DNA from 2 places in the Mesorhizobium sp. B2-8-3 genome. Region 2 is predicted to be linked to the other one. Evidence: riboswitches for the same ligand, from Rfam matches in the RefSeq annotation. Region 2 holds a riboswitch; the other holds the start of a gene.
What was found. A riboswitch is a leader RNA that binds a small molecule or an ion and turns the genes downstream of it on or off. The one in region 2 is predicted to bind cobalamin.
Positions count from the first base shown of each region.

Region 1: another riboswitch for cobalamin. It lies ahead of FJ418_RS16860 (DUF1636 family protein); the one in region 2 lies ahead of bluB (5,6-dimethylbenzimidazole synthase).

Region 1 is NZ_VFTW01000010.1:61,511-68,594, forward strand. Features, by position in the region: gene FJ418_RS16850 (FAD-dependent monooxygenase) at 1-1,395, opposite strand, end outside; gene FJ418_RS16855 (efflux RND transporter periplasmic adaptor subunit) at 1,392-2,549, opposite strand; cobalamin riboswitch at 2,884-3,091, shown strand; gene FJ418_RS16860 (DUF1636 family protein) at 3,287-3,670, shown strand; gene FJ418_RS16865 (ABC transporter ATP-binding protein) at 3,667-4,455, shown strand; gene FJ418_RS16870 (ABC transporter substrate-binding protein) at 4,488-5,435, shown strand; gene FJ418_RS16875 (iron ABC transporter permease) at 5,831-6,817, shown strand; partial or broken gene FJ418_RS16880 (phosphatidate cytidylyltransferase) at 6,825-7,002, opposite strand.
Region 2 is NZ_VFTW01000021.1:31,098-38,181, reverse strand. Features, by position in the region: gene ribB (3,4-dihydroxy-2-butanone-4-phosphate synthase) at 1-290, shown strand, start outside; gene FJ418_RS24405 (MFS transporter) at 504-1,724, opposite strand; gene FJ418_RS24400 (TetR/AcrR family transcriptional regulator) at 1,845-2,453, shown strand; gene FJ418_RS24395 (hypothetical protein) at 2,671-3,654, shown strand; gene bluB (5,6-dimethylbenzimidazole synthase) at 3,655-4,386, opposite strand; cobalamin riboswitch at 4,429-4,606, opposite strand; gene FJ418_RS24385 (histone deacetylase family protein) at 4,721-5,647, shown strand; gene FJ418_RS24380 (exodeoxyribonuclease VII small subunit) at 5,651-5,902, shown strand; gene FJ418_RS24375 (DUF2277 domain-containing protein) at 5,961-6,227, shown strand; gene FJ418_RS24370 (pirin family protein) at 6,237-7,084, shown strand, end outside.

The DNA.
Region 1 (7,084 bases), on a different contig from region 2:
CGCGGCCGTCTCCGACCAGGCGAAGCCGTGAACCGGAATGCCGGTCGATGCCAGCATGGCCCGGAATTCCGCATTGACCTCGCCATAGACATGCACCTGCCAGTCCAGCGAGCGCAGCGGCTCGAGATTGTCGCTGCCTGGCATCGGCACATAGGGCAGGCGGTCGCCGCCGCTGACCTTTCCCGCTGTGCCCGAGCTGATCGGGCCGGCGCGGTACTGGATCGCCGCCTGCGAGATGACGCCGAAGAAGGCGCGCGAGCCGTATGACGTGTGCAGCGCGATGTTCAGGATCTTCGGCATCAGATAGCGCCGGAACAGGCCGACGAGCCGCGAGCGGCTGGTGGCGATGCGGAACGCCTGGTCCGTGCTCTCGATCAGTCTGTGGGCGAAGGCGATACGCTCCGGCTCATAGCTGTCGAGCAGGCGCGGATCGGCGCGGCCCTGGACGACGGCAGCGAGCTTCCAGGCAAGGTTCACCGCATCGCCCATGCCGGTGTTCATCCCCTGTCCGCCGGCCGGGCTGTGGATGTGGCCAGCGTCGCCGCAGAGGAACACACGGCCGACGCGAAAATTCTCGGCGACGCGATGATGGACCCGGTAGGTCGAGAACCAGTTGACCTCGTCGACCGTTACGCCGGTGTCGCGCTCGACGTCGGCGCGTATCGCCTCGAAGCTGATCGTCTCGTCCGCCTCATGCGCCTTCGGCACGATGCCGATCAGCCGGATCGAACCCGACTGCCGGACCGGCATGACGATGGCAAAACCGTAGGTGCTGATGGTCGTGTCCATGCCGTTGCGGGTGATGTCGCCACGGCCTTTCACGTCGACGACGTAGAAGGACTGTTCGTAGGCGCCGCCGGGAAAGCCGATATTCAGCCCGTGGCGCACTGTGCTGTGGGCGCCGTCGCAACCGGCGAGGTAGTTGGCGACGACGGTTTCCGTCTGGCCTTCCTTGCTCAGCGTCGCGATGACCGCGTGGCCCTTGTCCTGGAAAGCGATGAGCTCCGTGCCGCGCTCCACCTCGACGCCGGCGCGCTCCAGATGCGTGATCAGCACGCGCTCGTGGATGTCCTGCGGCAGCGCGAAGGCGAAGGAATAGGGGCTGATGCCGCGGCCGAAATCGGCGAGCGGGAGTCTCGCGGCGACGCCTGCCGGCGTATGCACGGTGAGCTGTTCGATCTTCACGCCCGCGGCAAGCACGTCGTCGACGATGCCGATCTGGCGGTGGAATTCCAGCGTGCGCGCCTGGACGGCCAGCGCGCGCGAGGTTTCGCCGGGAGCGGCGGCCTTGTCGAAGATGCGCACCGGAACGCCGAGCTTGGTCAACCAGAGCGCGAGCGTCAGCCCGGTCGGGCCGGCGCCGGCGATGAGGACCTTGGTCTTTGACATGGTCATTTTCCTTCTCCCTCAACGATACGGACTTTTTCGTGTTCCCGCAGCCGGTTAACGCCGGCAGTGACGACCCGGTCGCCCTTGGTGAGCCCGGCACTGACGACTACGCGGTCGGTCTCGTAGCGGGCGATGGTGACCGGCTTGAGCTCGACAGCCGACGAGGCCGACACCACCCAGACGGCGGGCTTGCCTTCCTTGTCGAACAGCGCGCTGCCCGGCAGCAGCACGACAGGCGCGCCGGCGATCTCGACGCGGCCGGCGACACTTGCGCCGAAGCGCATCTCGTCAGGCGCATTCTCAAGCGAAACCTTCACCTGGAAGGTGCGGGTGGCGGCGTCGGCCATCGGCGCTATCTCGCGCACAGTGCCGGCGGTCGAGACCGCCGGATTGCTGAGCAGCGAGACGGTGACGGCGGGTATCTTTCGACCGCGCCGGTCGCTGGTAAAGGCTGCTTCCGCGATAGAGAACACCGCGTCGCGGCTCTCCGGATCGGCGACGCGTACCACCATCTGCCCAACATTGACCGATTGGCCGGCCTCGGCGCCGGTGGCGGTGACGATGCCGTCGAATTCGGCCCGGAGCTCGGTGTAACCGAGCTGGTCCTTGGCCATCGCGAAGGCGATGTTCGCCGATTTCAGCTTGGCCTCGGCCGAGCGCAGATTCTTTAGCGTCGCGTCATGGTTGGCGCGTGTCGTGAAACCCTTGGCGAGCAGCGCGCTGATACGCGCTTCGGCGGCGCTGGCTTCCACCAGCACGGCCTCGGCCGCTGTCACATCGGCTTCCGCGCTGGCCAGCCGGTTTCGATAATCCTGGTCGTCGACCCGGGCGAGCACCTCGCCCTTCTTCACCGTGGCGCCGACCTCGGCGGTGCGCTGGATGAGCTTGCCGGAAACGCGAAAACCGAGATCGCTCTCCAGCCTCGGCTTGATCTCGCCGATGGCGACGCGGTTATCCGCGACGGGTTCCGGCGAGACCGAAACTGCCTTGACCAGCTTGGTTTCGGGCGTGCCCGGCGCGACGTTCGATGCTTCGCTTCTGGCGCCGTGCCAGACCATCACGGCACCGCAAGCGAGCGCGGCGATGGAGCCGGCGACAAGGCGGCGCCTGAGCGGCTTGTTGTGCCCAAGAGGACTGTTGTGAAAACGTGCGGCAATCATGTCGTCTCCGTGCCCAAGGTTGCGGCCGCGCTTGGGAGGACGCGGCGGTCGGGAAAACTGCGTTGGCTGGCAGGGGATCGAGGCGTTGCAACCTGTCTTTCGCCAGCCCGATCTTTTTGCGATTTCGGCTCCGGCAAATCCCGAACGGTTTCTGAAAATTTTCCGATGTTTGGGTGAGACGGCGCGAGGAGGGATTGACTGCTACGCATTCGTTGGTGTGTAACGTTATTACATATCATAACGAGAATCGAACCACGAATGCATTTCTCCAGGCAGGTCGCTTCACGCGGTGATGAACGCGCGCAGAAGCCGTTGCGACTCGCGCGCGGACAACCTACGATGGCTGCGTCATGGTCCCCGAGCCGCAAGGCGAGGGGTGAAAAAGGGAACACGGTGAGATCCGGTCTGGATCGAACCCGTGGCTGCCCCCGCAACTGTGAGCGGCGAGCTCCATCCGAAACGCCACTGGCCGGCAAGGCTGGGAAGGCGGATGGCGCAACGACCCGCGAGCCAGGAGACCTGCCATCGACATGAGTTGACCGGACGGGGTGTGCCGGGAGGAGACGCGAGCACCGGTCTTGTCGGCCGGCTCGTCCAGCATCCTTCCGTCGCCATTTTGGAAAGTGACGGAAATGTTGGACGCCTCGAGAGCAATTTCAGGAAAAGTGTGTAGCGGTTTTCCGTCTGGAATTGTGTCAAAACAAAGAGATAGAGCGGTTCGCCGTTTCCGTGAAACGGTGAAACGCTCGAGCCATCGCATCATCGTCTGTTCTTTGTGCCGCGATACCGTGACTGGGCTGAGGTCCGGCGAGGGTTTGTGCGCCGACCTGCGCTCCAGGCTTTCCTTGCAGCCGGCGCCTTCCTTTGCCATCGAGACCATCGACTGCATGGCGGGTTGCGCGCGGCCGCTCACCGTGGCCTTCATGGCGCAAGGCAAAGCCACCTATCTCTTCGGTTCCATCGACAGGGGCACCGACGCCGGCGCGCTGGTCGAATTTGCCAGGCTCTATGCCTCGCTGCCCGACGGTTGGTGCAATTCCGGCCAGCGCCCGGCAAGGCTCGCCGGCAAGATACTGGCGCGCATCCCCGCCGCGGGTAAGGCCAGGGAGCAAGTCCGGTGAGCGTGCCCCTGCTTGAAGCCCGCGATCTGGGCGCCACGGCAAACGGCCGGACGCTGGTCGAGGATGTCAGCCTGTCGCTGGCGGCGGGTGAGCGCCTCGCCATCATCGGCCCGAACGGCGCCGGCAAGACGACCCTGCTGCGCATGTTGTGCGGGGCGTTGTCGCCGAGCCACGGCGAGGTTCGCCTGGCCGGCCGCCGGCTGGACAGGATCACCGCCGCCGAGCGGGCGCTCAGCATCGCCGTGGTCGGCCAGACGGACCAGCCGGATCCACGGCTGGCGCTCATCGACTATGTCGAGCTTGGCCGCGTCCCGCATGCCGGCCTGAGGCGCCGGCACGACGACCGCGACATCGTCGTCGAAGCACTGCGCCGGACCGGGCTCTTGCCACTGCTCGCGCGCAGCATCGGCTCGCTCTCCGGCGGCGAGCGCCAGCGCGCGCAGCTCGCCCGTGCCATCGCGCAAGAGCCGAAGATCCTGTTCCTCGACGAGCCGACCAACCACCTTGACCCGCGCGCCCGCGCAGAACTGCTCGAACTGGTGGCCGAATTCAGCATGACCGTGGTCGCCGTGCTGCACGATCTCGCCTTGGTGGCGCCCTTCGCCACCAACGTCGCGGTGATGAGCAACGCCCGGCTGCACGCGCTGGCACCGCCGCGCGAGGCGCTGGCGCAGCCGCATATCCGCGAGGTTTTCGGCATCGACGTGCTGCGCCTGCGGCACCCGACCGAGGACCGCGAGCTCACCGTCTTCGAGCTGCCCACGCGCGCTTCCTCGCCATCCTGAACCTGCCCAACCCAAACAAGGAGCACCATCCCGTGAAACGCCTCGCTTTGTCGTTTGCCTTCTCGCTTCTCGCCTCGGCCGCCTTCGCCTTCCCGGTCACCGTCGACAGCTGCGGCAAGGCGCTCACTTTCGATGCACCGCCAAAACGCGCCGTCATCCAGGACCTCAACATGGCCGAGATGGCCTTCGCGCTGAAGCTGCAGCCGTCGATCGTCGGGCTTACCGGCATCACCGGCTGGTACAAGGTCGGCCCCGAGTTCAAGGCGGAGCAAGGCTCCATCCCGGAGCTGGCGCCAAAATATCCGACGCTGGAAAACCTCGTCGCCGTGCAGCCGGATTTCTTCTTCGCCGGCTGGTATTACGGCATGAAGCCGGGCGGCGAGGTCACGCCCGACACGCTCGCCCCGCACGGCATCAAGACGCTGGTGCTGACCGAAAGCTGCGTCCATCTCGACAAGAACCGGCCCGTCGCCTCGATGGACTTGCTCTATGGCGACGTCGAGAAGCTCGGCAAGATCTTCGGCAAGGAGACGGAGGCCGAAAAGCTGGTCGCCGGCTGGAAGGCCGAGCTTGCCGATATCACCGCCAAGGTCGGCGACCGCAAGGGCACGCGCGTGTTCCTCTACGATTCCGGCGAGGACAAGCCCTTCACCGCCGGCAAGTTCGCCATTCCCAACGCCATGATCGCAGCCGCCGGCGGCGAAAACATCATGGCCGACATGGAGACGAGCTGGGGCAACACCGACTGGGAGACGGTCGCCTCGCGCAATCCGCAGTTCCTTATCCTGCTCGATTACCAGGATGGCGGCGGCTACAGGAAGCTGCTCGATTTCCTTAAAGTCCATCCGGCCATGAAGGAGACCGACGCTGTCAGGAACGAGCGCTTCGTCGCGCTGCGCTACGCCGAGCTGACGCCCGGACCCGCCAATATCGAGGCGATCGGCGAGATCGCCAGGGCCATGCATCCGGAAGCGTTTTAGGCCTGGAGTTCTGATGGGATGGGGATGGCTTCATTGACGGATCGCCTGCCTGTGAATCGCCCGCCTTGGAGATTGGCCAAAACACTCGCGACTTCGTCATCCACGGGCGGAGCAAGGAGCGAAGCGACGCGGCGCAGACCCGAGGATCCATTCCGTCACGCCGAGGCGTCGCCGCTGCTCAGAATTCCGCACCGTGGCATTTCTCGTGCCAGGCCACGCCATGAATTCCAGGGTCTGCGCGACGGCGCTTCGCGCCTGCTTCGCCCTGGAATGATGGGTGGACGGCTCCTTGCGGCATCGACGAAGTCGCGGATGCCTCGGCTGATCCCGGACGCCGGCATCGCGGCGCCAGGTCCCACGCCGTGAATCTGCGCCGCCGATCGTTCGCTTTGGCCATGATGCTTGGCGCGGCGCTGCTGGTCGCGCTCGGGCTGCTTTCGATCGCCTATGGCTCAACGCTGATACCTCTGCGCCAGGTCGTCGGCGCGCTGGCGCATGCGGCCGGACTGGGCAGCCAGAGCCCATCCGGCCCGGTCGGCAGCATCGTCGTCGACCTGAGGCTGCCGCGCACGTTGCTGGCGATCGCCGTCGGAGCAGGCCTTGGCGTGGTCGGCGCGCTGCTACAGACGGTCACTCGCAACGACCTCGCCGATCCGTTTCTGTTTGGTCTCTCCTCGGGCGCGGCGGCCGGCGCGGTCTCCGTCATCACCCTATTCGGCGACACGTTCGGCGTCTGGACGCTGCCGCTTGCCGCCTTCACCGGCGGCGTGCTGGCGGCGGCAATCGTGCTTCTGCTGGTGTCGCGGGTGAAGGGGCAGGGGCCTGAGCGGCTGATCCTGGCCGGCCTCGCCGTCTCATTTCTGTTCACTGCCTTGACCAACTATCTCGTGTTCGCCGGTGACCAGCGCGCCGCCCATTCGGTGTTGTTCTGGACCATGGGCGGGCTCGGTCTTGCCCGCTGGGACAATATCGGCCTGGCGGCGCTTGGCGCCGGCATCATCCTCGCCTATGGCCTGCGGAACCACCGCCGCTTTGATGCTTTCCTCGCCGGCGAAAGCGCCGCCGAGAGCCTTGGCGTGCCGGTGGCGAGGATGCGCCGCGCGACATTCCTCGTCGCCGCCCTGGCGACCGCCATTCTCGTTGCCGTGGCCGGCGTCATCGGCTTCGTCGGCCTGATGATCCCGCATCTCAGCCGGCCGCTCTCCGGCCCCTTGCATCGCAACCTGGTCATCGCCTGCGCGCTGTTCGGCGCCATCCTGCTGTTGGCCAGCGATCTGCTGGCCCGCACGCTTTTGCCGCCGCAGGAACTGCCGATCGGCATCATCACCAGTTCGCTCGGCGCGTTCTTCGTCGTCACGTTGCTGATGCGTAACCGGCTCTGACCGGTAATTAGACCGTCCAGAAATAGCGCACGATGTGGAACAAGACCGGCGCAGCGAAGACCAGGCTGTCGGTGCGGTCGAGCATGCCGCCATGAACCTTCGATCAGGTAGCCCCGGTCCTTGACGCCCTGGTCGCGCTTGATCGCCGAGGCGACGAGTCCGCCGAGAAATCCCATCGTGCAGGCGACGAAGGCATCGGAGCTATCTTCACCGGACACTAACCATCGACGCATCGGGTGCCTGATATCTCGATTTGCCGGCTATCTG
Region 2 (7,084 bases):
TCGACGGCATCATGAAGGCGATGGGCGAGCGCAGGCGCGGCGTCATCGTCTATCTGCGCGAAGGCTCGGTCGGCGTCGCCCACCAGGAGCGCAAGCGGCCCGCGAGTGGCGAGCGCGAGGACCATGAGGAAGCCCGCCGCCGCGAGAACGAATGGCGCGAGATCGGCCTCGGCGCCCAGATCCTCAAGGATCTCGGCATCTCCTCGATCAACCTGATCGCCTCTCGCGAGCGCCACTATGTCGGCCTCGAAGGCTTTGGCATCCACATCGCCAAGACCGAGATTCTTTAGGCTGCCGGGGCGCCGAAGGTCCTGGCGGCAGCCCCGCCGGCGTTGCTGATTGACCAGAGCCTCCGCGACGGAGGCGATTGGCCGGGGCCTCCGCGACGTCGTCATCTCGGGTCTATGCCCCGCTTCGAGTCGCTCCGCCCGTGAATGACGAAGTCGCGTAGGTCTCGGCTAACTTCCAACGTCTGCGATGATGATCGGACGGCCGAATAATCGTCACTCCGCAGGTACCACCGCTTCGCCCCTGTCCGCGTCGCAATCGCCCGTCGCCAGCCGGCACTGCCCGGCAAGCACGGTGGCCAGCGCGATCGCCCCGGCCGCCACCGACACCCAGAACCCGTTCTGCGGACCGAAATTGTCGACCATCCAGCCGGCGGCGAAGGAGCCCAGCGCCATGCCGATGCCGATGCCGGTGGTTACCCAGGTGACGCCTTCGGTGAGCATTGCCGGCGGCACGTGGCGCTCGATCAGGCCGAAGGCTGTGATGAAGGTCGGCGAGATCGCGACGCCGCTGACGAAGACCGCCAGCGCCAACGTCGGCACCGTGTCGGCGAAAAGCAATGGCAGCGTGGTGAGCGCGATCACCGTGACCGCGACCGCGAGTTGCCGCTGCAGCGGCGCCTTCAGGCTGAGCGCGCCGACGATGATGCCGAGCACGAAGGATCCAAGCGCATAGACGCCGATGACGAGGCTTGCAGCCTCGGGCTGGCCGAGCGCCTTGGTGATGGCGACGGTGGTGACTTCCGTGGTGGCGAAGGTCGCGCCGACGAAGATCAGCGCGAAGGTGATGATCTGCACCGGCCGCAGGCGGATCGCCGAACCGGCCGCGCCATGTTCCGCCGGACGTACCGGTGGCTCGGACGAGCGCTGCAGCAGGAATGCCGCCGAACCGAGCGCGAGCAGCAACGTGCTGACCACCATGCCGGCTTCGGGAAACAGCGCCGCGCTCAAGCCCACTGACAGCGAGGCTCCGGCGACATAAACCAATTCGTCCGCAGCCGATTCGAACGCGAAGGCGGTGCTCAACTCGGGACGATCGCGAAAAATCTCGGTCCAGCGAGCCCTGACCAGCGCCGGGATGTTGGGCATGGCGGCGGCAAGCAGCGCCGACCCGAACAGGGTCCAGGCCGGCCAGTGCTGGTTGGCCGCCACGATCAATGTCGTGAAGGCAAGCACCGAGACAAGCGTGGTCGGCAGGGCAATCGCGCTTTGGCCAAGCTGATCCACCCATCGCGAGATCTGCGGTGACAAAACAGCATTCACAAGGGCGTAGGTCGCGGAGACCGCCCCGGCCAGCCAATATTCGCCATGCGTCTGCGAGAGCATCGCCACGATGCCGATCGGCGCCATGGCGATCGGCAGCCGCGCGATGAAGGCGGCCGCGGCAAAGCCTTTCGTGCCGGGAGCCCGAAAGATGTCCGCATAGGGGTTTCGCATGATCCTGCTCCTCGACAAGGTTGCATACTAAAACTACATGCGCTGCGTATGAATGTGAGATAGTTCATACGCAGCGTATGTCAATTGGCATACGAAACGTATGTGAGTAGGGCCAGAGCCATGCACAGACCGCGCAAGGAGATGATCGCCGAAACGCGCGCCAAGCTGATCGCGGCCGCCCGCCACGCCTTCGGCACGGTCGGCTACGCCGAGGCCTCGATGGACGATTTCACCGCGTCGGCCGGCCTGACGCGCGGCGCGCTCTACCATCATTTCGGCGACAAGAAGGGGCTGCTGCAGGCGGTGATCGCCGAGATCGACGGCGAAATGGCCGAGCGGGTGAACGAGGTGGCTTCGAAGGCGCCGACCCGCTGGCAGCATTTCGTCGATGAATGCACCAGCTATATCGAAATGGCGCTGGAGCCGGAAATCCAGCGCATCATGTTCCGCGACGGTCCGGCGGTGCTCGGCGACCCGGCGCAGTGGCCGAATGCCAGCGCTTGCATCGCCTCGATGACCGACCATCTGACGAAGCTGCAGGACGAGGGGGTGGTCGTTCCAGAGCTTGATCCCGAGACCACCTCACGGCTGATCAATGGCGCCAGCAGCCAGGCCGCGCAGCGCATCGCCAATTCGAAGGATCCCGAAGCGACGTCGAAGAAGGCGATCGCGGCATTCAAGCAACTGCTCGAAGGCTTGCGCAAGAGGGTTGACGGCACGCTTGGGTAACCAAGCCACCGGGTTGTGCACCGCTTTCCGGCCGCCGCAACCCCGCCGCGATTGACAATCAATGGGGCGAGCGCATCCTCCACCGCCAACTCTTACAGCGCCGCGCGTTCTTTGAACGCGCAAAGGACGCTGTAAAAACTTTGATTCAGCGCATGGCCCTTCCCAAAAATCGATTCCGATTTTCGGGATCATGCGCGGGGGTGTGGAGAGTCGGGGCATGTGGGACTTCAGCATCGCCAGGTCGGTGTCCATCATGATGCGGACATGGCCGTTCATCGTCTTTCGCATGATCGTCTATTTCGGCATCACGGTTGCCTACATCATGGCGACTGGGACGGGGGCCAGCGTCGGCTACGGCGTCGGCCACATCTCGACCGATCCCGACGGGCCGATGTCCTTCGCTCTGTGGGGCGGCGTGGTCGGCTTCGGCGTCGTGTCGATCGCCGTCTACTGGATCCGCGAATACATCCTCTACGTGCTGAAGGCGGGCCATATCGCCGTCATGGTGCATCTGATCGACGGCCACGATGTCCCTGACGGCCAGAACCAGATCGCCTATGCCAAGGAAGTGGTCACCCAGCGTTTCGCCGAGGCCAACATCCTTTTCGTCGTCGACCAGTTGGTCAAGGGCGCCATCCGCGCCATCACCGGCCTGATCGGCGGCATAGCCGCCTTCCTGCCGATCCCGGGCCTGAGCGGCCTGGTCGGCTTCATCAACACCGTCATCCGTATCTCGCTGACCTATGTCGACGAGATCATCCTCGGCTACAACATCCGCATCAATTCGAACTCGCCCTTCGAGACGGCCAGGCAAGGCGTCGTCCTCTACGCCCAGAACGGCAAGCACATGGTCAAGAACGCCGTCTGGCTGGCGGCGATCATGTGGGGCGTGTCCTTCGTCATCTTCCTGTTGATGCTGGCGCCCGCGGCCGCGATCCTCTGGGTCATGCCGGGCCAGCTTGCCGGCTGGGCTTTCGTGCTGGCCATCGTCTTTGCCTGGGCCTTCAAGGCGGCCTTCATCGAGCCCTTCGCCATTGCCTCGCTGATGCAGGTCTATTTCGAAGCCATCGAGGGCCAGGTGCCCAATCCCGAATGGGACCACCGGCTGGCCGAGGCCTCGTCCAAGTTCGGGGAACTGCGCGACAAGGCGCTGGGCTCTTTCGGCGGCGGCTCGCGCTGGGATACCCCGAGAGCCGCCTGATCATGGCTTTGATGGGCCGCCAAGCCTGGCGATTGCCGATTTGAGCGGCGCCTCGCCGGCGCCGCGGAAAGTCTCGCTCATCACCAGCTCCGGCAGCGGCAGGCGCTTGCCCCAGCCATGCGCCTCGAGATCGGGCTTCGGCGCGAAGGCAGAGACGCGGCCGACGCAGAGATAGGCGATCGGCGTCACATGTTCCGGGATCGACAAGAGCTGCTTCAGCGCTTCCGTCTCGATGATGCTGACCCAGCCGACGCCGACACCCTCGGCCCGCGCCGCCAGCCAGAAATTCTGCACCGCGCAGACGGTGCTGTAGAGATCCATCTCCGGATTGTGCCAACGCCCGAGCGGCGAGTCCTTCGACCGCTGCCGGTCGCAGGTGATGCAGAGATTGAGCGCGCTTTCGCAGATGCCCTCGAGCTTCAGCTTGCGGTAAAGCGCCTGCCGTTCCGCCTCGATCGCCGGCAGCTCCTGCTCGCGCGCGGCGAGGAACAGGTCGCGCACCTGCTGACGCCTGCCTGGATCGCGGATGACGATGAAGTTCCACGGCTGCATGTAGCCGACCGACGGCGCATGATGCGCGGCGGTGATGAGCCGCGCCAACACGCTGTCGTCGAGATCGTCGGGGATAAAATGGCTGCGCACGTCACGCCTGGTGAACATCGCCCGATAGACCGCGTCGCGCGCCAATTGGTCAAAGTCGTCGCCGCTCGCGGCGATCGCTGCTGCCGTCATCGCTTTTCCCCTTGCGACAAGCAGTCCCCCGCCTGACCAAGCGGAAAACCATGTCTGCCGGGCCGGTCTTCTGGCTCGGGATCCTCCCGCATCCGGCGCCTTCCCGTCATCGACAGTGGCTTTGCCGGCGCGGTCCCCCTCACAGCGTTGGGCACGCCACGGAGTTCAACCGTGTTCCCGATTCTCCCGCGTCGCGGGCACCAGGCAGCGAAGAACCTTACCGCGAAGCTTGCGCCGCGCCAATGGCGCCAGCGACATGGGCTGGCGCAATTTTCCCCAGCCATTCGGCTTTCAAACATGGTCATCCGCGCCGCCGGTGCCTAGATTAGGCGCCATGGACACCCGTCTCTACACGCACCCGATCTTTCTGGAACACCTCACGCCGCCCGGCCATCCCGAGCGGCCTGACCGCCTGCGCGCCATCGAACGCGTGCTCGACGACGAGGCTTTTTCGGCGCTCGACCGCGTCAAGGCGCCCGAAGGCGACGAGAAAACGATCCTCTATGCGCATCCCGAGGATTTCGTCGAGCGCGTGCGCGCGGCGATCCCTGAGAACGGCATCGTCTCGATCGACGCCGATACCAGCGCCAGCCCGAAAAGCTGGCAGGCCGTGGTGACGGCGATCGGCGGCGCCAACGCGGCGGTGGACGACGTCTTCGAGGGCCGTGCCGCCAACGTCTTCGTCGCCGCCCGTCCGCCGGGTCACCACGCCGAAAAGACCACCGCGATGGGCTTCTGCCTGTTCAACACGGCCGCGATCGCCGCCCGCTACGCGCAGAAGAAGCATCAGGCCGAGCGCGTCGCCATCGTCGACTGGGACGTCCACCACGGCAACGGCACACAGGACATTTTTTGGGACGACCCGTCGGTTCTCTATTGCTCGACGCACCAGATGCCGCTTTATCCCGGTACCGGAGCGAAAAGCGAAACCGGCGCCGGCAACATCGTCAATGCGCCGCTCGCGCCGCAGACCGGCAGCGACCTGTTCCGCGATGCCTTCCTGTCGCGCGTGCTGCCCTCGATCGATGCGTTCGCGCCGGACCTGATCATCATTTCAGCCGGCTTCGACGCGCACCACCGCGATCCGCTCGCGGAGATCAACCTGACCGAGGATGATTTCGACTGGGCGACCGGGCAATTGATGGAGCGCGCCGGCCGCCACAGCTCCAACAGGCTCGTCAGCCTGCTGGAAGGCGGCTACGATCTGCAGGGACTGGCATTTTCAGTCGCCGCCCATGTCGGGCGGCTGATGAAGGGATAGGCTATGGCATTGGAAGGCAATGAGGACGTCAAGGCGATGAGCTTCGAACAGGCGCTCGACGCGCTGGAGAAGATCGTCGATGATCTTGAGCGCGGCGACGTCCCGCTCGACCAGTCGATCAAGATCTACGAGCGCGGCGAAGCGCTGAAGGCGCATTGCGACCGGCTGCTGAAAGCGGCCGAGGACAAGGTCGAGAAGATCAGGCTGTCGCGCGACGGCAAGCCGGTAGGAACGGAGCCGCTCGACGCAGAGTAACGACGCAGAGTAATTTGGACGACGGTGAGGCAGACAAAGCAGGTAAGGAGTTCAAGCTATGTGCCGCAACATCAAGACCCTGGCCAATTTCGAGCCGCCGGCGACCAATGACGAAGTGCATGACGCAGCGCTGCAATTCGTGCGCAAACTGAGCGGCTCGACCAAGCCCTCCAAGCGCAACGAGCATGCCTTCCACCATGCGGTCGAGGCGATCACAGCTGTCGCGCGCGAATTGATCGATTCGCTCGAAACCAACCAGGAACCGCGCAATCGCGAGGAAGAAGCTGCCAAGGCGAAGGCCAGGTCGGCGCTGCGTTTCGCCTGAGGATCCGACATGAGCTTCTTTCCGGGAAACGATCCTGAACCGGGCGATGCCTTCGCCTGCGACCAGATCGAACTGATGGTCGTCCCCAACGCCAAGGACATTGGCGGCTTCGAGGTGCGCCGCGCCTTGCCGACGGCAAAACGCCGTCTGGTCGGGCCGTTCATCTTCTTCGACCGCATGGGGCCAGCGATCCTGCGCGCCGGCCATGCGCTCGACGTGCGCCCGCATCCGCATATCGGGCTTTCCACCGTCACCTACCTGTTCGACGGCAAGATCAGGCATCGCGACTCGCTCGGCACTGAAATGGTGATCGCGCCGGGCGACGTGAATTTGATGACCGCCGGGCGCGGTATCGTCCATTCCGAGCGCACGCCGGAGGAGTTGCGCGGCGCACCGATGTCGGTCTCCGGCCTGCAGACCTGGCTGGCGCTGCCCGACGGCAAGGAGGAAATTGCCCCGGTGTTCGCGAACACGTCGGTGGCCCGCTTGCCGCAGATCGATGCCGAGGGCGTCAGCGGCCGCGTCGTCATCGGCGAATTCTCAGGCCTGCGCTCGCCCGTGGCGACCGCTTCGGACACGCTTTACGCCGATCTCAGGCTGGCGGCGGGCGCGAGCGTGAAGATCCCGGCCGATGCCGAGGAGCGCGCCATCTACACGCTGGAGGGCGACGTGTCGATCGCCGGCGATATTTTCCCGGCCGAGCGGCTCCTGGTGTTCAAGCCGGGCGAGGAGATCGTCGTTTCCTCCGAGCGCGGCGCGCATTTCATGCTGTTCGGCGGCGCTTCGCTGGGCTCCAAGCGCTATATCTGGTGGAATTTCGTGTCGTCCTCGAAGGAACGCATCGAGCAGGCCAAGCA